2 regions of the Methylobacterium sp. CM6247 genome follow, and region 1 is predicted to be linked to the other one. Evidence: predicted binding sites of a transcription regulator. Region 1 holds the regulator's gene; the other holds the start of a gene.

The links. Region 1 encodes LexA, which represses DNA repair genes until DNA is damaged. Its sites were predicted from a motif close to TGTTCNNNNTGTGTTCNG; they were not measured.
Region 2: parE (DNA topoisomerase IV subunit B) is a predicted target of LexA. The motif match lies at 6,095-6,112, and genes of this name have one in related genera.

What each region holds. Positions count from the first base shown of each region.
Region 1 is NZ_JBTXKX010000003.1:5,258,558-5,269,440, reverse strand. Features, by position in the region: gene egtB (ergothioneine biosynthesis protein EgtB) at 1-1,100, opposite strand, end outside; gene murI (glutamate racemase) at 1,295-2,173, shown strand; gene rpsD (30S ribosomal protein S4) at 2,378-2,995, shown strand; gene gltA (citrate synthase) at 3,246-4,535, opposite strand; gene gltX (glutamate--tRNA ligase) at 4,765-6,192, opposite strand; gene ACYQOP_RS25950 (ComEC/Rec2 family competence protein) at 6,371-8,641, shown strand; gene lexA (transcriptional repressor LexA) at 8,635-9,372, opposite strand; gene ACYQOP_RS25940 (GntR family transcriptional regulator) at 9,739-10,431, opposite strand.
Region 2 is NZ_JBTXKX010000003.1:3,559,667-3,570,549, reverse strand. Features, by position in the region: gene ACYQOP_RS17720 (formylmethanofuran dehydrogenase subunit A) at 1-465, shown strand, start outside; gene fhcD (formylmethanofuran--tetrahydromethanopterin N-formyltransferase) at 518-1,474, shown strand; gene ACYQOP_RS17710 (formylmethanofuran dehydrogenase subunit C) at 1,471-2,268, shown strand; gene ACYQOP_RS17705 (outer membrane protein) at 2,974-3,804, shown strand; gene parE (DNA topoisomerase IV subunit B) at 3,991-6,081, opposite strand; gene ACYQOP_RS17695 (PhoX family protein) at 6,380-8,368, opposite strand; gene ACYQOP_RS17690 (hypothetical protein) at 8,502-8,699, shown strand; gene ACYQOP_RS17685 (di-trans,poly-cis-decaprenylcistransferase) at 8,872-9,582, opposite strand; gene ACYQOP_RS17680 (transcriptional regulator) at 9,622-10,002, opposite strand; gene ACYQOP_RS17675 (hypothetical protein) at 9,995-10,606, opposite strand; gene ACYQOP_RS17670 (aspartate/glutamate racemase family protein) at 10,706-10,883, opposite strand, start outside.

The DNA of each region.
Region 1 (10,883 bases):
GGCCTGTAGCCCGGGTAGGACAAATAGGCCGAGCGGGTCCATTGCCAGACGAGGCCGAAAGCGTCGTCGAGAAGGCCCTCCTTGGCGGCAATCTCCCATTCGAATTCGGTTGGCAGGTCGCGCCCTGCCCATCGGGCGAAGGCATCCGCCTCGAAATAGCTCACATGGGTGACAGGCAGGGCTGGGTCGATGCCTGCCTGCCCGTCAAAGGTCATGCTCGACCATTGCCCTGCATCGTTGCGCTGCCAGTAGCCAGGGGCCTCCCAGCCCTCCGCCTGCACCGCGAGCCAGCCATCCGAGAGCCAGAGTTCAGGACGCGCGTAGCCGCCATCCTCAATGAAGGCGAGCCATTGCGCATTGGTGACGAGGCCTTTGTCGATCCGGCACGGCAGGATCAGAGTCTCATGTCGCGGCGATTCGTTGTCGAACGAAAAGCCTTCGCCCTCATGCCCGATCTTCGCCACCCCACCCCGCAGTTCGGCGGCTCCGCCGCGCGATACCGGACGGGGAAATCGCCATCCGGCATCGTAGACGGGGCTCAGCGGGTTCTGCGCGAAGGCATGGAGAATGTCCGTGAGCAGCAATTCCTGGTGCTGCTGCTCATGATAGAGGCCGATTTCGAGGATCGGCAACACGGTCTCGAGGGTCGCGTCGGTAGCATCCGATAGGAGGCTTTCCACTGCCCGGTCCACATGGGCACGGTACCCGGCGACTTCGTCGGCGGTCGGGCGGGTGATAAGGCCGCGCATGATTCGCGGCTGCCGGGGGCCGGCCGCGACGTAATAGGAATTGAACAGGTAGTGCAGCCGCTCGTCATAGATGCGGTAGCCGGGGACGTGATCACGCAGGAGAAATTGCTCGAAGAACCACGTGGTATGGGCCCGATGCCATTTCGTCGGACTGGCATCCGCCATGGACTGAATCTGCTGGTCCTCCGGCGAGAGCGGCGCAGCGCGGCGCTCCGTTTCGTCGCGTACCGCGCGGAAGGCTCTGATCCAGGCTGCGCGATCCACCGGTCGCGCCGATACGTTAGGCGGCGGGAATGCTGCGCCGTCTGCCTGATGGTGCGAGGTCTCGCGAATTGCCGCTGTCGCTGCCATGTCGATCACTCCACTCGCATCCATGATGCGGAAATATGGCTCCGCTGCCATTCGGCAACGGCCCTTCGTCTGCGCCCATCGCCGCGGCGCACAAGCGCTGAAAATGCCGGGCCTTTTTCATGCCGCAGTGACACGGCCTTAACCCTGTCGCCCGACACTCTGCCATCCACGCACTGTGTCCAGGCAAGGCTCGTATGCGGATCGATCTGATGGCGGGAGCGATGACAGCGGCCCTGGTTGCCGAGATGCGGCCGACCCCGACGATCCTCGTCTTCGATTCGGGGCTCGGGGGGCTGACGGTTCTCGAACAGGTCCGGCGGGCCCGCCCCGACGCGCGTTACGTCTATGCGGCGGACGATGCGGCTTTTCCCTATGGCCGCCTCTCCGAGACCATCCTCGTCGCCCGCGTCACGACGGTGATGGAGCGACTGATCGCGCGCCACGCGCCCGACCTCATCGTTATCGCCTGCAACACCGCATCGACCCTTGTGCTTCCCGCTCTCCGGGCAGGTTTCTCCACCCCCTTCGTGGGCGTCGTGCCACCGATCAAGCCAGCGGCGGAAGCGACGCGTTCACGCAGGATCACTCTTCTGGCGACGCCGGGGACGGTTGCGCGGCCCTACACCCACGACCTGATCGAGACCTATGCGGGCGATTGCGTGGTCACGCTCGTCGGATCGCCGAATCTGGCGGCCTATGCCGAGGCCGAACTTGCGGGGCATCCTGTCGACGATGCGTTGCTCGCCGCCGAAATCGCACCCTGCTTCGTCGAGGGAGAGGATGGTCGGCGCACGGATGTGGTCTGCCTCGCCTGCACCCATTATCCCCTGCTGCTAGCGCGGTTCCAGCGCCTTGCCCCATGGGAAGTGAGCTGGATCGACCCGGCGCCGGCCATCGCCCGCCGGGTGACACAACTTCTCGGTCCATCCCGTCGTAAGCCCCTGGACGACATCCCCCCGGGACTCACGGCCTTCACCAGCGGTGCGGGCGTCACGGCTTCCCTCCGTCGCTCTCTCGACGCAAGAGGTGTCGGCGATGTCGCCGTGGAGATGATGCAGCTCGCCTTGCAATAGATGTGTTGCCGCCTCGGCATTGACGCTCGGGCATCTCTCGCTTATGCAGCGCAGAGTTACGGGGCTCCGAGAGGGGCCCCGCAGCTTTTTCAAGCGCACCCGTGAGCGGCAATGTCCGCTCTGTCGTTCCGCTTCGGCCTCGGGCCGCTTCGGGAAGAGGAGGGCGCGTTCCTCGACCAATCTCACTCGCTGAGAGGAACCGCGATGTCAAAACGTATTCAGGCGAAGCACAAGCTCGATCGCCGTATGGGCCAGAACATCTGGGGCCGCCCGAAGAGCCCCGTCAATCGCCGCGAATACGGCCCCGGCCAGCATGGCCAGCGCCGCAAGGGCAAGATGTCCGACTTCGGCACGCAGCTGCGCGCCAAGCAGAAGCTCAAGGGCTACTACGCCAACATCACCGAGAAGCAGTTCCGCCGTTATTACGCCGAGGCGATCCGCCTTCGCGGCGATTCGAGCGAGAACCTGATCGGTCTGCTGGAGCGTCGCCTCGACGCGGTCGTGTACCGCGCTAAGTTCGTGCCGACCCCGTTCGCTGCCCGTCAGTTCGTGAACCACGGCCACGTCAAGGTGAATGGCCGTCGCGTGAACATCGCCAGCTTCCTCGTGAAGCCGGGCGACGTGATCGAGGTGAAGGATTCCTCGAAGCAGCTCGAGATCGTCGTCGTGGCTTCGCAGCTCGCCGAGCGTGACGTGCCGGACTACATCGAGGTGGATCACTCCAAGATGACGGCTCGCGTCACCCGCGTGCCGAGCCTCACCGAGGTTCCCTACCCGGTCCAGATGGAACCGAACCTCGTGATCGAGTTCTATTCGCGCTGATCCCACCAGATCATCGCCGAGACGAAAAAAGGCCGCCCGAGAGGGCGGCCTTTTTGTTTGCCCGATCGATCGAAGATCGATCAGGCCTCGCTCTTCGGACGGCTCACGACGCGGGTAGGGGCACAAAAAAGGCGGGGTAGCCTGTCGGCCACCCCACCTTCATTCATTCCTTTATCCATAAGATCATGACCCTCCGTGACGTTCGCTTCGAAAGCGAGGTCGAATACGACGGACAGCCTGAACGAAAGTATCAGCCGCGCTGGCCGATGGGCACGTATTCGCGCTTGTCCGGTCCGATATAGAGCTGGCGCGGACGGCCGATCTTCTGCGAGGGGTCCTCGATCATTTCGGCCCACTGAGCGATCCACCCGGTGGTGCGGGCCAGGGCGAAGAGCACCGTGAACATCGAGGTCGGGAATCCCATCGCCTTGAGGGTGATGCCGGAATAGAAATCGATGTTCGGGTAGAGCTTCTTCTCGATGAAGTACTCGTCCTTCAGGGCGATCTGCTCGAGCTGCACAGCGACTTCGAGAAGCGGATCGTCCTTGATGCCGAGCTGGCTGAGCACCTCATGCGTGGTCTTCTGCATGATGCGGGCGCGCGGATCGTAGTTCTTGTAGACGCGGTGACCGAAGCCCATCAGCCGGAACGGGTCGTTCTTGTCCTTGGCCTTGGCGACGTATTTCGCGACGTTGTCGGGCGTTCCGATCTCTTCCAGCATCTTGAGCGCTGCTTCATTGGCGCCGCCATGCGCGGGGCCCCACAGGCACGCGATGCCGGCGGCGATACAGGCGAAGGGGTTGGCGCCCGAGGAACCGGCCAGACGAACGGTGGAGGTCGAGGCGTTCTGCTCGTGATCGGCGTGGAGGATGAAGATCCGGTCCAGCGCGCGCGCATAGATCGGGTTGACGACGAACTCTTCGCACGGCACCGCGAAGCACATCCGCAGGAAGTTCGAGGTATAATCGAGGTCGTTCTTCGGATAAACGAATGGCTGCCCGATGGAATACTTGTAGGCCATCGCCGCGAGCGTCGGCATCTTGGCGATCATGCGCAAGCTGGCGATCATCCGCTGCTTGTCGTCCGAGATGTCGGTCGAGTCGTGATAGAAGGCCGAGAGCGCGCCAACGCAGGCGACCATGATCGCCATCGGGTGGGCGTCGCGGCGGAACCCCTGGAAGAAGCGGTTCATCTGGTCGTGCACCATGGTGTGGCGCGTGACCCGGTAGTCGAAATCCGCCTTCTGGGCGGGCGTCGGCAATTCGCCGAACAGCATCAGGTAACACGTCTCGAGGAAGTCGCCTTGTTCGGCGATCTGCTCGATCGGGTAGCCGCGATAGAGGAGCACGCCGGCATCGCCGTCGATATAGGTGATCTTCGATTCGCAGGATGCGGTGGAAGTAAATCCCGGATCGAAGGTGAACATGCCGGTCTTGGCGTGAAGCTTGCCGATGTCGATGACGTCAGGTCCGATCGTACCGGTCTTGATCGGAAGCTCGACTTGGTTGTCGCCCACGGAGATCGTGCTGGAGGCGCTCATGGAGACGTGGACCCTTTCTTGGCAGAAGGCAGACCTTGGCAGAGGGGAGCGCCGGTCCGCATGGCGACACCCACCACTTCGGCCCGGAGCGCACGGGCAGACCTATGCTGCAAGTGCTCACACATCTATCGGGTTAGCGGATCGGCCCACCGCCTTCAACCGATCCCCCTCTCCACGCTATCGCTGAAGCGAAAACCGGGCCGATCTGTCACCGGTTCGATGCATGCGATCAGGCGGACGCCGTCTGATCGGCCAGGCGGCCCAGACATTCTTCCCGTCCGAGTACGGCCATGACGTCGAAAACCGGGGGCGAGGTCGCGCGCCCGGTCAGCGCGGCCCGAAGGGGCTGCGCGATCAGGCCGAGCTTGAGTGCGTTCTCCTCCGCGAACCGGCGCACTGCGCCTTCCGTCGAGGCCGCGTTCCATTCCGGCAGGTCGGCGAGAGCCGGCAAGATCGCGGCGAGGCGCTGGCGGGCCTCTTCGCTCAGCAGCGTCTTCGCTTTGTCATCGAGATTGAGCGGCCGGGAGGCGGTGAGGTAATAGGCGCTGTCGAGAAGCTCGACCAGGGTCTTGGCGCGTTCCTTCAGGCCGGGCATCGCCGCCCGCAGCTTGTCACGAAGCTCGTGGGACAGGGTCGTGGGCAATCCGCGATCGGCGGCGAGGGCCGGCAGGATCGTCTCGATCGCATCGATCAGCACGGCATCCTCCGCGCCGCGGATGTAGAGCCCATTGAGGTTCTCGAGCTTGGCGAAGTCGAAACGGGCAGCGGAGCGTCCGATCGACTTGAGATCGAAGGCAGCGATCATTTCCTCCGTCGAGAACACCTCCTGGTCGCCATGGCTCCAGCCGAGGCGGACGAGGTAGTTGCGCAAGGCGGCGGGCAGGTAGCCGAGGTCGCGATAAGCATCGACCCCGAGCGCGCCGTGGCGCTTCGAGAGCTTGGCGCCGTCAGCACCGTGGATGAGCGGGATATGGGCCATGATGGGCGCGGACCAACCGAGCGCATCATAGATCTGGCCCTGCCGTGCGGCGTTCGTGAGGTGGTCGTCGCCACGGATCACATGGGTGACGCCCATGTCGTGATCGTCGACGACGACCGCGAGCATGTAGGTCGGATTGCCGTCGGAACGGAGCAGGACGAGGTCGTCGAGATCCTTGTTGGCCCAGGTCACGCGGCCCTGAACCTGATCCTCCACCGCCGTCTCGCCCTCGGATGGGGCGCGCAGGCGGATGACCGGCTTCACGCCCGCCGGTGCCTCCGAAGGATCGCGGTCGCGCCAACGCCCGTCATAGCGCATGGGACGTCCCTCGGCCCGCGCGGCTTCGCGCATGGCGGTGAGTTCGTCCGGCGTCGCGTAGCAATGATAGGCGTTGCCCGAAGCGAGCAGGCTTTCCGCTACCTCGCGGTGCCGCGCGGCGCGGGCGAACTGGTAGACGACGTCCCCATCCCAATCGAGCCCGAGCCAGCGGAGCCCGTCGAGAATCGCATCAATGGCGCCCTGGGTCGAGCGCTCCCGATCGGTATCCTCGATGCGCAGCAGCATTCTGCCGCCGAAATGACGGGCATAAAGCCAGTTGAAGAGCGCCGTGCGCGCTCCCCCGATATGCAGGTACCCCGTAGGGGAGGGGGCAAAGCGCGTAACGACGGGTGACGACATCGGGCGGTTAAACTTGTGCGTGAAATGAGAGGGCGGATCGACCGGCCCGGATCGGCGCATGTAGCATGCGTTTTCGATGACGTTAAGAAAGCGTGGCGCCGAGTCGCGAAACGGGGACGATTTCGCGCGGGCGGCATCTCTCGCGCTTCGTGAGCCGTGAGGAGAGACGCAGCCGGAGATGGCGCAGGCCAGTGCGCGAGCCACGGGTGCGACGGGTGCCGCCTTGGCCTCGTCACGCTCACCCGCGATCCTGATCGGCGCGATTAGACGCTGGATCGTCGACGGGCTGGTTCAGGAATCCGAACAGAGGCGCCTGTTTCCCTGGCTTGCCGTCACGTTCGGTTTTGGCATCCTCGTCTGTTTCACCGCCACGGATGGTCAGCCTGCGCTGGCAGCACCCCTCCTCGTCGCGTCCGCACTCTCTGCCCTCGCACTTCGCCTCGGTTCGAGGCCCGTGGCCTTGGCATTGGTTCTCGGACTTGCCGTAGCCTTCCTGGGTTTCGCGGCCGCCACCCTGAGGATGCAGGTCGTAGCGGCACCCGTCCTGGCCCGGACGACGATTGCCCCGCTCACCGGATTGGTCGAAGCCCTCGACGAACGGGAAGTCGGCGCCCGCCTGATCGTTCTCGTGGAGAGTTTCGCCAACCTCCCGCCGGATCGCCGGCCCACGCGGGTCCGCGTTTCCTACAAGAAGGCCCTTGCGCTGAAGCCCGGCGATTTCATTTCGGCGACGGCACGGCTCCTGCCGCCGCCCGACGCGGCCCGCCCCGGCGGATATGATTTCGCCCGGGATGCCTATTTTCGCGGGATCGGTGCCGTCGGTTCCCTGGTAGGCAAGATCGACGTCAAGCATCCGCCCAGGCCTTTGCCCCGCTCGGTAGCGCTGGCAGCCGCCGTAGACGACGCCCGCAACGCGCTGACCCGGCGCATCACCGACGCCAATGGCGGGCAGGCCGGCGCGGTGGCCGCCGCCCTCGTAACGGGCAAGCGCGGCCTCATCAATGCCGAGACCAACGAGGTTCTGCGTGCGGCGGGAATCTACCACGTCGTCTCGATTTCCGGCCTCCACATGGTGCTCGCAGCCGGCGTCGTGTTCTGGCTCGTCCGCGCGCTGCTCGCCCTCATTCCGGGGCTCGCCCTGGTTTGGCCGATCAAGAAGATCGCCGCCGGCTTCGCCATGGTGGGTGTCACGGCCTATTGCGTCTTCTCGGGCTGGGATATCGCTGCCGAACGCTCGCTCATCATGACGTTGGTGATGCTCGGCGCGATCCTGGTAGATCGCCCGGCTTTGAGCATGCGAAACCTCGCGCTCGCTGCCCTCATCGCCCTCGCGCGCGAGCCGGACGGGATTCTCGGCCCGAGCTTTCAGATGTCGTTCGGCGCGGTTGCGGGCCTCATCGCTTGCGCCGGTGCGCTCAATCGCTGGATGCCGCCACGCGAAGGTGCGGGCCTCTTGGCCCGAACCTGGCGGTTTCTGGCTGTCGCGGTCCTTGGCACGCTGGCGACGACCTTGATCGCCCAGATCGCCACGGCGCCCTTCGCGACCTATCATTTCCAGACCGTCCAGCCCTTCGGCATCGTCGGCAATGCCCTGACCTTGCCCCTCGTCTCCCTGGCGGTGATGCCGGCGGCGGTTCTTGGGATCCTCGCCTATCCCTTCGCACTGGACCAGCCGGTCTGGTGGGCGATGGGGCTCGCCGTACGCGGGATGCTCACGATCTCCGGCTGGATCAGCGGGTTCGGACACGCCACGCTCGTCGTCCCGGCCTATGGCAGCACGGCACTCTGCCTGCTTGCTCTCGCCCTGCTCCTGCTGACACTTCCCGTCTCGAGCTTACGCTGGATCGGCCTTGCTCCGGCCGCTCTCGGTGTCGTGCTCGCTACCATGCCGCCGCGTTACGACGTCTACATCGACCGTGAGGGTGGCGGTGCAGCCTTCCGCGACGGGGACGGCCGATTGAGCATTCTCGGCAGCCCGCCGGCCTTCGTCCTCGAACAATGGCTCAAGGCGGATGGCGATTCGCGGAAAGTCGCCGCCGTCGCAGCCTCGCCGAGAAGCCGATGCGATACCGTCGGATGCGTCGTCGAGTTAGGACCGGGTCGGATCGTCGCCCTCGTCAAGGACAAGCGGGCCTTCGCGGAGGATTGCGAACGGGCGAGTGTGATCATCGCCCGCCGTGACGCTCCCAAAGACTGCCGGGCCGGCTTCGTCATCGATCGCGCATACCTAGCCCTACGCGGCGCCACCGCCATCCGTTTCGGCCCTGAAGGACCGCAGGTCACGTCCGCCCACCAACCTCATTCTCGTCCGCCATGGCGGCGGGCGGTCGCTGTCGTCACGCCGTCCCCTTCGCCTCCGAAGGAATCGGGACCAAGTCCGAAACCCATAGAACCCGAGGGCGACGACGGCGATCCGTCATCCGAAACGCAGTCGGACGGGCTTCAGTAACGACGGACCAGGCTGACGAGCCGCCCCTGGATCTGAACACGATCCGGACCCAGAACCCTCGTCTCGTAGGCTGGGTTTGCCGCTTCCAGAGCGATGGAGGAACCGCGGCGACGCAGGCGCTTCAATGTGGCCTCTTCATCGTCAATGAGGGCAACGATGATGTCGCCCGTATTCGCAGTGTCCTGCTTCTTGATCACGACAAGATCACCATCGAGGATACCCGCTTCGATCATCGAATCGCCACGGACCTCCAGCGCGTAATGTTCGCCGCCGGCCAGGAAGTCCGGTGATAGCGTCACGGAATGGCTCTGGTTCTGTATGGCGGAGATCGGCGTGCCGGCCGCGATCCGTCCCATGACCGGGATTGTGATCGACCTTCCGCTCTCGTCCTGGGCCTGGGTCGTTGGCTGGCGCAGGGACGGCATCGCCTTGGACCGACCGCCTTCGACGACGCTCGGCGTGAAGCGGCGAACTTCACCGGCGGGAGCGGGCTTCGACGCCGGTGCACCGGTCAGGCTCTCAGGCATCCGGATCACTTCGATCGCCCTGGCGCGATTCGGCAAACGACGCAGAAATCCGCGCTCTTCGAGGGCCGTGATCAACCGGTGGATCCCCGACTTCGATTTGAGATCGAGGGCGTCCTTCATCTCGTCGAAGGAGGGCGGGACACCACTCTCCTGCATCCGTTGTTGGATGAATTGGAGAAGATCCAGCTGCTTACGCGTCAACATACAGATCACTCTTCCACTGAAGCCAATGGCCGCGACTAACGCCGCTGAAACAAAACACGAACACGGTAGACGTTCCGCAAGTGTTCTGCAAGGGTTCCGTTAACCCGGTGGTAGAGTTTGTTCCTGAGGTGCAATGTTCCGCTCAAGCGGCCTTACCGCGGGCCGGCTTGGCGTCCGCCGGTATCACCCGCCGGGCCCTTCAATCATCCGATGGGGCTTCGTGCCGCGGGGGCTTACCCCGCCACTGTATGGCGGGCCTTCGCGGTGTCCGGCGGAGCCGCGCGCCCAGTCCCCGCCGATGACTTAGTCGGTCACCGACGGCCGGGGAGCCATGCGATATGGCGGGTACTCTGGCGGCAGCGTCGATCAGTCGAGATAGTCACCATATTTCTCGACATGGCTGGCGAGGCCGAGGCCGTGCTCGCGCACGAGGCGTTCCGCCAGATCTGCATCGCGCGCTTCCAATGCCTTGATGATCGCCACGTGTTCCTTGATCGAGTTGGCCGCGCGTTCCCCCTGACGCAGCGCGGTGTTGCGAATACCGCGGACATGCATCAGCAGGTTGCTGGTGATGTCTTTGATCACGTCGCACTGGCCGAGCGAAATGATCTTCTGGTGGAAGCGAATGTTGGCTTCCGAATACTCGTCGAGATGATCCGACGGGCGTCCTTCATAGAATTCTGGAAAGTGCTCACGCAGGCAGAGAAGTTGTTCGTCGGTGGCACGCTCGCAGGCGAGGCGCGCAGCCATGCTCTCCAAGGCAGACCAAGCCTGGATCATGCTGACAATTTCTTTCTTCGACTTCTTGATGACGAAGACACCGCGACGGGCCTCGAACCGCACGAAGCCTTCCTGCTCCAATACCGTCAGCGCTTCGCGCACAGGGGTGCGGCTCACGCCAAGGTTCAAGGACAGCTTTCGCTCATCCAGGCGAACCTCTTCACGCTGATTATAAATGTTCATGTTCGTGATTGCTTCTTTGAGCGCGTCATAAGCCAATGCACGCAAGCTTGAAGTCGCAACGATAGGCTTTACTTGAAATGTGTCGGATTTAACCATTTTTCATGCCACCTAGAATAATTTAAACTCGCACACGCGGGCGAGCACACTTGGTGTGAAGCATGCCAAACTCGCGTTTGAAATACAAGGAATGCCTCGGCCCGCTCAAAGCTCTTAACATAAGCTGAGTGGCGCTTTCCTCGCTACGGTTCGAAGAGCAGACTTCCGATTACCATGAAGGAAGGAGTTGTATTCTTCCCGTGTCGACCGGCCATGCGAAGCCTCGCGTTCGAGCGATCCGATGCTGATCGGCACAATCGTGCAAATCCGTTTGACAGTTGGTATTTGGTATGCCACCAATTGCCTATCGGGTCGGAGGGCTTACAGCAGTTTTCGACTGCTAGATCGGGTCAAAGCGTCTTCTCTGTTCGAGGCAGGCGCGGGATCGCCAGCCGGCGAACGCCGCTCGACTGGCGATAGGCATTATAAAACATGGCGATTTGGTTGTGTCC
Region 2 (10,883 bases), 1.7 Mb from region 1:
CTGATGGACAAGGAGGAGCGCGACCGTGAGATCGCCGGCCTGCACAAGGTCATCGCCGAGCGGTCCGGCCTGTGCGGGATCGAGCGGGAATATTCCTTCTCCGAGATCGCGCAGCTGACGCGGTCCGGCCCGGCCAAGCTCCTCGGCCTCGCCGATCGCGGCCATCTCCGTGGGGGCGCCCGCGCCGATGTCGCAATCTACCGGGACGACAAGAACCGGACCGCGATGTTCGCCCGTGCCCGACTCGTCCTGAAGGACGGCGAGGTCATCGTCGAGGATGGCGAGATCGTGAACTGGCGTTCGGGCCGGACGTTGGAGCTCGTCGTCGAGTCCGACAAGGCGATGGTGACGCGCGCCGACGCCTATCTCGACGCTCGCTTCGGCACCGGCCTCGACAGCTTCACCGTGCCGGACGCGGCCTTCCCCGCGGGCGACGTGTTCGAGGACGTGGCATGTCGCGCATGAAGATCCTGCAGGGCTCGAAGACGATGCGTCGCGTGAGGATGGGTGACTGACCATGGCTGACCTCACCCTCAACGGCATTCCGGTGATCGACACCTTCGCCGAGGCGTTCGACGTCGCCGGTACGGCGCTGATCATCACCAACGACACCGCCAAATGGGCGATGATCGCCGCCGTGACCATGACCGGGTTCGCTACGTCGGTGATCGGCTGCGGCGCCGAGGCCGGGATCGATTGCGAGCTCTCGCCGGAGGAGACTCCGGACGGCCGCCCCGGCGTGCGCGTGCTGCTGTTCGGCTTCGAGCCGAACGGCCTCAAGGACCAACTCCTCAAGCGCGTCGGCCAGTGCATCCTCACCTGCCCCGGCACTGCCTGCTATGCAGGCGTCGACGGGCCTCACAAGATCAAGCTCGGCGGCGCGATCCGGTATTTCGGTGACGGGTTCGCGGTGGCCAAGCGTCTGACCGACCCAGTCTCCGGCAAGGCGCGGCGCTATTGGCGTGTGCCGGTGATGGACGGCGAGTTCCTCTGCGAGGATTTCGTCCGCGCGGTGGACGGCGCGGTGGGCGGCGGCAACCTGCTGTTCCTCGGGCGCAACCATGCCGAGACCCTCAAGGTCGCGGAGATCGCCGTGGATGCCGCTCGCTCGGTGGCGGATGTGATCCTGCCCTTCCCCGGCGGCATCGTCCGTTCCGGCTCCAAGGTCGGAGCACGGACGAAAGGCATGATGGCCTCCACCAACGACGCCTATTGCCCGACCCTCAAAGGCCGGGCCGGCTCCGAACTCGCGGCAGAGGTCGGCGTGGTGCTGGAGATCGTCATCGACGGGCTCACCTCGCGCTCGGTGGCCGAATCCATGCGCGCGGCGCTCCACGCCTCCACCGAAGCCGGTGCCGCGCACGGGCTCGTGGCGGTGACGGCGGGCAATTACGGCGGCAATCTCGGCCGCCACCATTATCACCTGAAGGACCTGCTCTCGAAGGAGCCGGCGAGCGAGGCTGGAGCGGCATGAGCACCCTCACCCTGCGCCAGGAGCCGCCGGAGCGGCTCGATTTTCTCCATGTGAATCCGCTCTCCCTGAGCGGCCTGACCGAGGCCGAGGCGGGGAAACTCCCCATCGGCACCAGCCGACGCGGCCTGACGCTGGGCGACGTCTTCGCGATCAGCCTCGACGGCTCCGACAGCCTGACCATCGAGGGCGGGTCATCCCGCTTCGACAGCATTGGTGCCTCGCTCAGCGGCGGTTCGATCCGGGTCGTCGGCGATGTCGGCCAGCGCCTCGGCGCAGGCATGGCATCGGGCTCGGTGACGGTCACGGGATCGGCCGGCCCCTATGCCGGATCGGGTGCCAAGGGCGGCACGATCACCATCGAAGGGGATGCCGGCGATCATGCGGGCGGCGCAGTCTATGCCGCCAAGGCCGGACTCGACGGCGCCACGCTGGTGATCCGAGGCTCGGCCGGCGATTATCTCGGCGACCGCATGCGGCGCGGGCTGATTCTGGTCGGATCCGCCGGGGCTCATGCCGGATCGCGGATGATCGCGGGCACGATCGCGGCCCTCTCGGTGGGTGACCATCCGGGCTACGGCATGCGGCGTGGGACGATCCTCGCAGGCGGACACGGTGCCCTGAGCCCGAGTTTCGTCGAGACGGGAACGCACGATCTCGTGTTCCTGCGGCTGCTCGCCCGATCCCTGCGCGCCCTCAGCCCCGCCCATGCCGACCTCGCGGCGGGTGCGCTCAAGCGCTATTCCGGCGATCTCGCCACCCTCGGCAAGGGTGAACTCTGGGTTACGGCCGCCTGAGAAACCGGGCGAGTCCCTTGCCGGCGGCGCTCTGCGCCGTCGGCGGAGTCATCACGTATCCGTTAGCTCGGTGCGATCCTGCTGATCGACCGTTGATCGCCCCGCCCTCATTCTCCGGGGCTCTGGACGCATAGGCCACGGCGCTGGCCGGGAAGCCCGGATCGCTCAGATCACGGCTCGCAAGGTTCGTTTCGTCGGAGACGAGACGCCGGATCGGTACGATCGCTCCGTTCGAGATATGCCGGCTAGGCGTCGCCGCGACCCGAAAACCGGTTTCTACGGTACGAGTCTCAAGATCGCCGGACCTGCGCGACTCCCAATCCTGCATTTACTTGCCAGGCCCCGCTCCCATGCAGGAGCTGCGTCGTCCCCTTGAAAGCCGGACACCGTTCTCGCGAACATCACAGTGATCATTGTTGCTGATCTGAATGATGCATAATTATTCTGATTAACAAATGGTTGTAGAAGGTGTGGAGCGGATGTCGCACCGGTGGATCTGGATCATCGGTCGCTCTGAAGGAGAAATACCCTCAGGTGCGCCAGAACACGTGGCCGATTCCCAATTCCTCACCTGAGTCTAACCTTTACCCTTCGTTGACGGCTGCTGCTGTATTCGATGGATGTTGTTGCAGGAATGCGACAGACCTCACGCCCGACCAAGCCTACAAGCGCTCAGGCTTAATGCCCATCAGGACCAGACACACAATGAAAAGACTGCTTCTCGCTACGACCGTTCTCGCCGGCCTGACTGCTGTCGCTTCGGCCGCCGACCTTCCCCGTCGCGCCGCTCCGCCGGTCTTCGTTCCGGTCCCGGTCTTCACGTGGACGGGCTTCTACGCCGGTATCAACGCCGGTTACGCTTTCGACGCCGGCAAGGAAGGCCCCAACTCCTTCCCGGTGGCGAGCCGCTTCACCGCCGCTGGCACCCCGCAGGTCGCCACGTTCAGCAAGGACAGCCAGGACGGCTTCTCCGGCGGCGCGCAGATCGGTTACAACTACCAGTTCACCCCGGGTTCGGGCGTGGTCGTCGGTATCGAAGCCGACGCCCAGTACCTCGATTTCGGCGCCAAGCGTCGTGACTCGGGCGTCGTTGCCGCTCCCGGCTTCGCCATCAACGACCCGCGTGGCCTCTCCAGCCTCGACTTCTTCGGTACCGTCCGCGGTCGCCTCGGCTACGCTTTCGACCGCACCCTCGTGTACGGCACCGGCGGCTTCGCTTACGGCGCTGGCAGCACCGACCGTAGCTTCGGCGGCTTCCAGGGCAACGACGACTTCCGCACCGGCTACGCCGTCGGCGGTGGTATCGAATACGCTCTCCCCACCGACTCGTTCTTCAACTTCTTCCGCGCTTCCGCTGTGACGCTGAAGGTCGAAGGCCTGTACGTGAACCTCGATCGCGGCACCCGCAACCAGGGCGCCTTCATCATCAACACCGCTGCCAACAACGCTGTCGTGCAGTCGATCAGCAGCGGTCGTCGCGACGACGAGTTCGCCGTCGTCCGCGCCGGCCTGAACTACAAGTTCGGCACCTACTAGGATCGTCCATAATCTCCGCGCAGTCCTCCTTGAGGGCTGCGCGGCTCAGGATCGTCCATACGAAAAACCCGGCCTCGCGGCCGGGTTTTTTGCGTTGGTATGGGTTCGTCGCACAGTGACGGGGAAGCGGTGCTTCCCCTGTCTCATGCCAGACCTCGATCAGCCCGCCTCAGCCCGCACTCGGCATCAGATGTCGAGCACGGCCTCGTCGGCGAAGGCAGCGCGTTCGGAGATGAAGGCGAAACGGGCTTCGGGCTTGTTGCCCATCAGCCGCTCCACGGCGTCGCCCGTGGAGACGCGCGCCTCGTCGAGGACCGCGACGCGCAGAAGGGTGCGCTTCTTCGGGTCCATGGTCGTCTCCTTCAACTGCGCCGGCATCATCTCGCCGAGCCCCTTGAAGCGGCTGATCTCGACCTTGGCACCCTTGAACGTGGTCTTGATGACCCGCTCCTTATCGGCATCGTCACGGGCATAGGCCGTCTTCGCGCCGTGCTGGAGGCGGTAGAGCGGCGGGATCGCGAGGTAGAGATGACCCTTGTCGATGAGCTTGGGCATCTGGCGATAGAAGAAGGTGATCAGCAGGGATGCGATATGGGCGCCGTCGACATCGGCGTCGGTCATGATGATGACCTTCTCGTAGCGAAGATCCTCGCCCTTGTAGCTGTTGCCCGTGCCGCAACCGAGCGCCTGGGTCAGGTCGGAGATGAGCTGGTTGGCGCCCATCTTGTCGCGACTGGCCGAGGCCACGTTGAGGATCTTGCCGCGCAGGGGCAGGATCGCCTGGCTGGCGCGGTCGCGCGCCTGCTTTGCCGAGCCGCCGGCGGAATCGCCCTCGACGATGAAGATTTCCGAGCCGGCCGTACCGGCCTTGGAGCAATCGGCGAGCTTGCCCGGCAGACGTAGCTTGCGGGTCGCGGATTTGCGCGCGACCTCTTTCTCTTGGCGTCGGCGCAGGCGCTCCTCGGCCCGGTCGATCACCCAGTCGAGAAGTTTGTTGGCCTGGGCCGGGGAGGCGGCGAGCCAATGGTCGAACGCGTCGCGGATCGCCGTCTCGACAATCCTCGAGGCTTCCACGGTGGCGAGCTTGTCCTTGGTCTGGCCCTGGAATTCCGGCTCGCGGATGAAGACGGAGAGCATCGAGGCGCAGGTCGCCATGACGTCATCCGTTGTGACGGAGGTCATGCGCTTAGCCTGGCCGACGCGTTCGGCATGTTCGCGCAGCGCCCGCAGCAGGGCGACGCGCAGGCCGCTTTCATGCGTGCCACCCTCGGCGGTGGGGATGGTGTTGCAATAGGAGTGCGAGACCCCGTCCTCCACCACCATCCAGGCGACGGCCCATTCGAGGGAGCCATGGCCGCCGGGCTTCGTCACCTTGCCGGCGAAAACCGCATCGGTAACGAGTTCCTTGCCCTCGAGATCGCGGGCGAGATAATCGCGCAGGCCGCCGGGGAAGCGGTGCACGGTCTCTGCCGGAACGTCGTCCATCCCCTCGATCAGGGACGGCGCGCAACGCCAGCGGATTTCGACGCCGCCGAACAGGTAGGCCTTGGACCGGGCCATCTTGAACAGCCGGCGCGGATCGAATTTCAGAGCTCCGAAGATCTCGGCATCGGGATGGAAGCGCACCCGGGTGCCGCGACGGTTCTGCACCCGGCCGACCTCCACCAGAGGCCCCTGCACGTGGCCGCGCGAGAACGTCTGGCGGTACAGGGTCTGGCTGCGGGCGACCTCGACCTCGAGGCTGTCCGAGAGGGCATTGACCACGGAGATGCCGACGCCATGAAGGCCGCCCGAGGTCTCGTAGACCTTCGAGTCGAATTTTCCGCCGGCGTGCAGCGTCGTCATGATCACTTCGAGGGCGGATTTGCCGGGGAATTTCGGATGCGGGTCCACCGGGATACCGCGTCCATTATCGGTGATGACGAGGTGGCCCGTCGCCTCCAGTTCCACCTCGATGTAGCTGGCATGGCCGGCCACAGCCTCGTCCATGGAATTGTCGATCACCTCGGCGAAGAGATGGTGCAGGGCGCGTTCGTCGGTGCCGCCGATATACATGCCCGGCCGGCGCCGGACGGGCTCCAGCCCCTCCAGCACTTCGATCGACGAGGCGTCGTAGCCGGCCTCGGCTGTTTCGATGGGCGCCTTGTCGAGGGGCGCCCGGGCGGCCGAGGAAGCCTTGGCACCGCGAACCGGCGCCTGGCCGCCTGCGAACAGATCGCTCGGCCGGCCGACGGCGGGGGCCGCAACGGCCTGGCGTGAGGTCTCGCGCTGAGTCATGTGCCAACCATACAGGAACGAAACGGAAACGTGAAGCGCCGCCATGAGGGCGCGGGAGGTCTCTCCCCGTGTTCCTGCACAGCTTGCGCCGATTCCCTTAACGCTGTGTCGTCTGGATTTCGGAGGGACCGGCGCGGTCGCTGCGCCCTGCCCTTTCCCCGGTCGCTATCCGTACCCCTGCTGGCACTCTGAAGGAGTTGCGGCGCAATGGGGGCGAGTTCCACGACGCCGGTTCGACAGGGCCGCCATTCAGCGGCGACGGAGGGGGATCCAGTGTCCAGCTGGAAAGGCCGAGCGGTCAGCTTCCTACCCGGCCGCCCCCGCGCTTCGTGATGGCGACGATGGCCGGGCGGGGCGGCATCGCATCGTCGAAATCCGGCCACCGGGTCGAGGGTGCCTCGAACGTGGCGGGGGCGGCCTTCGGATCCTCCTCGTCGGCCTCGCCGGGATGCTGGACGGCGACGAAGAACGTGGTGTCGTCCGGTGTGAAGTAGGGGCCGCACATCTCCGCGCCGTTGGGCACCCGGAAGAAGTGCTTGCCGGTTCCCCGTCCCTGCCCGTCCGTCTCCATGGCCCAGATTCCGTCGTTCCGGCCCGTCTTCGATGGCGAGTTCCCGTCGGTGGCGACCCAGAGCCGACCCTGTCCGTCGACCGAGCAATTGTCCGGCATGCCGAACCAGCCGTCCTTCGTCGTCGCGGAGGAGAAGGTGGCGCCGACCGTAGCGATGGAGGGATCGCCGCATTTGACGAGGATCTCCCAGGCGAAGCCCGGTGCCGCATGGTCGCCCTCGTCGGGGGTCAGCTCCACGATGTGGCCGAAGCGGTTGTCGGGCCTCGGATTGGCGGCGTTCACCTCGTCGGGTTTGCGTTTCACGTTGTTGGTGAGCATGACATAGACCTTGCCGGTCTTCGGATTGGCCTCGACGTCTTCCGGGCGATCCATCTTGGTGGCGCCGAGGAGGTCGGCGGCACGCCGTGCCTCGATGACCACGTCGGCCTGGGAGCGGAACCCGTTCTCCGTCGTCAGGGGGCCTTGTCCGAAGACCAGCGGCATCCAGGCGCCGCGTCCGTCGGCATCGAACCGGGCGACGTGGAGCGTGCCGGAATCCAGGATATCGCGGTTGGTCTGCCGGTCGGCGAGATTTACGGCCGCGTCCGTCACGAACTTGTAGACGTAGTCGAAACGCTCGTCGTCGCCCTGGTAGACCACGTAGCGGCCGCTCTTCGAGACGATGCCGGCGGCGCCTTCGTGCTTGAACCGGCCCATGGCGGTGCGCTTCGTCGGGACGGAGGCGGGATCGAACGGGTCGATCTCCACGACCCAGCCGAAGCGGTTCGGCTCGTTCGGCTCTTTGGACAGGTCGAACCGCTCATGGAAGCGGCCCCAGGCATAGGCATTGCCTGGTAGGCCGAGGCGCTTGTGATTGGCCGCCTCCCCCGAGCCCTCGGCGAGTGTGCCTGAGAAGTAGTAGTTGATGTTCTCCTCGCAGGTGAGCCACGTCCCCCAGGGGGTGGTTCCGCCGGCGCAGTTGTTGATCATCCCCTTCACCGTACGGCCCGCAGGATCGGCCGTCGTCTTCAGCCGGTCGGAGCCTGCGGCGGGACCGGACAAAGTCATCACCGTCTCCGCGGTGATGCGCCGGGCGTGAGGCGAGTTCGGCACCACGGCCCATTTGCCGTCCGTTCGCTTCACCTCGATCACCGATCCGCCATGGGCGGCCATCTCGATATCGACGAGCTCGCGGTTCATGCCCTTGAACGCAACAGTCTTGATATCCTGGCGGCCGAAGCCGGGGAACATCAGCTCCTCGTTGGTGTATTCGTGATTGACCACGAGAAGTCCGTGCGCCGCCGGATCGGCGGCGCCGGGCATCGGGAAATAACCGACGAAGTCGTTGTTGTAGCCGAATTGCCGGGCCTGGGCCTCCGCCGACTGGTTCCGCGGATCGAAAGCAGGCGCGCCAGGCAGAACTGGATCGCCCCAGCGGATCAGGATGTCGGCATCGTGCCCCTCGGCCACGTGATGGTGGGTGTCCGAACCCGCTTCGATCTCCTTGAACGGGAACGGCGTCGCCCGTCCCTGCGCCGCCGCAGCCGGGGCGGCCGCGAGCGCGCGGGGCGTCACCACCGCCGCGATGGCGCCGACCCCGAGGAGACCGCGCAGCAGATCGCGCCGGTCGAACCGCGCGGCGACCACATCGCCGAACGTGGCGTTGCCGCTCGTATTCGTGCCTGCATCCTCGCCGTCTTCGGCGGCCTGCGAGCGGGTGCGCAGCGGCTCGGTCATGGTGGAACTCGTCCTGTGACTTAGGTGACAGAATCCTAGGAGCCGGACATGGCGGGGCGATGACGGGTCGGATTGGGAACCAATCTCTGGTTTGTGCGTTTCCGCACATAGAGCCGATCGGTGGGAGAGCGACATGGCGCCGTCTGCAGCCTTGAGAATGGTGCGCCACGACGATCTCATCCGCGCGTCGCAGGCTGCGGGTCGTGCCTTCTCGCCGATCGAGGACGGAGCCGACGATGGATCGACGGCATCCTCCAAATTTCTTGCTCTCTCGGCGGTGTCTCTTGCGGGCTTCCTCGCGAGCTTCGGAGCCTTCCTCTTCTTCGTCTGAGGGCAGCGCAGCCCTAAAGGTCGAGGGAGCCGTCTGCTCGCCGACGAAGCTATGCCTGGCTCAAGCCGACCGAACCATCATATCGCAAGGAAAACAGCCTGCCGAAGGGTGAGAGGGTAGTCTTTGACCCGACCCTTCAGCCTCCTGCCTCGCCAATCGTCGGCTCAGCTTTTCAGGCCGCCACGGACCCGGTAGCCAGCCCTCCGAAGCGGCGGTCGCGATTGCGGTAGGCGGCGAGAGCTTCTTCGAGGTCTCCGGCATCGAAATCAGGCCAATGGCGGCGGGTGAAGTGAAGCTCGGCGTAGGCGCTCTCCCAGAGCAGGAAATCGGAAAGCCGCTGCTCGCCGCTGGTGCGGATCACGAGATCGACCTCGGGGACACAGGCATCGCCCGTCACCAGGGCCGAGAAAGCGGTGCGGGTCATGCCGGGATTGCTGGCGCTGGCGAGCGCGGCGGCGAGAATGGCATCGCGGGCGGAGTAATCGACGGCGATCCGCAGATGCAGGGCTTTCCCCTCGAGCGTTGCGGCCTCGGCTCGGCCGATGGCGGCGGCGAGTCCCTCGGGCAAGCGGTCGCGCCGGCCGATCACGCTGAGACGTACGCCGCTTTCGACCAAACGGGCGATCTCGTTGCGCAGGTAGAGCCGGAGCAGCCCCATCAGGGCGGAGACCTCCGCCTCCGGACGTCTCCAGTTGTCGCAAGAGAAGGCATAAAGGGTGAGGGTGCCGATGGCTTGTTTCGGCGCCGCCTCCACGACCCGGCGGATCGCCTCGACGCCTTCCTTGTGACCGAGCGCGCGGGGCAGTCCGCGCCCCGAGGCCCAGCGTCCGTTGCCATCCATGATGATGCCCACATGCAGGCCGGGCGTCTGTTCGCTTTGCATCGCAGAGTTCCTTGGCAAAAAAAAGACGGAGCCTGGCCGTCAGGCCGGACGCGCGACGAGGGGGAGGCCCGCGCTCTCGGCCGCCATCTCGGCGGCCTTGGCGGCGTCCCGCACCACCTGTTCGAGGACGGCGAGGTAATCGAGGAAGCGAGTCCGGCCGGTCGGTGTCAGATGGCAGGTCGTCAGCGGTCGGGTGCCACCATGGCTCTTGCCCTGCCCTTTCCTGATCTCGACGAAGCCGGCCTCCTGCAACACTTGGAGGTGACGGTTGAGATTACCGTCCGTGAGGCCGCAGAGTTGCTTAAGGTCGCCGAAGGCCAGCCCCTTTGGAGCCGCCATCAGCGAGGTGAGGAGGCCGAGCCGGGCCTTCTCGTGAATGACCCGGTCGAGGCCGTCATACGCGAAGGGAGCATCACGCATCACTTTCCTCCCGGGCGCGGTAGAGGATCATGGCCATCAGAAACTGGCCGACGGCGAAAGGCAGTCCCATGGTCCAGGGCGAGAGGACGCGGTCGGCGCTCGCCAGCATGAGCACGGCGAGGCCCGCCACCATGTACCAGGCGCCCGGCAGCGCGATGCCTTTCGGAAGGGACCGCACCGAGGCGAAGAGCCCGAGGCTCACTAGCATCTGCCACAGCCCCGGCAGCATCCACAGGGATTCCGGCGAGACCTGTACCAAGACCAGGGCGAGGCAGGCGCCCGCCGCGCCGGCGGGCAGGAACTGCTCCACCGCGTTCACGATCGCCGTGTCGGTGAGCCCCGCATGGTCGCGACGCGAACGGGCTCGCATCTCGGCGCCGATCAGGCCGGCGGAGGCCAGGGCGGCGGCGATCCAGCCGCCTAGGAACAGTAGCGGCTGTCCGGTCGGGTCGTCGAGCCAGACATGCTGCGCCAGGGCGGTGCCGAGGGCGAGGACGCCCGTGGCCGCGATGGCGGAGGGTCCGAACCCGCAGAAGGCGTCGCCGCGGGCGAGTTGCGCGCGGATCGCCACGATATCGGCGAGGGCTCTATCGAGATCGGACATCCGATACTCCCGGATCAACTTTGTATCGCAAAGTAAGCTGATCCTGCGCCTGTCCGCAAGTGCCGTCAGGCACGTGGAATCAGCGGGTGCGGAGCTCTGTCACTCCTGTGCCAGTCGCTCGGCCAGGGCCGGCGACAGGCCGATGCTCTCGATGGACGGCGCCGGCTGGCCCGGCGGCAAGCCGCAGATCGCGGCGGCGAGGACCGCACGGGTCCCTACTTCCACCGAGCATAGGACGGGCACCGGCACATGCGGCTGGATGCGTTCGGCGAGGCCG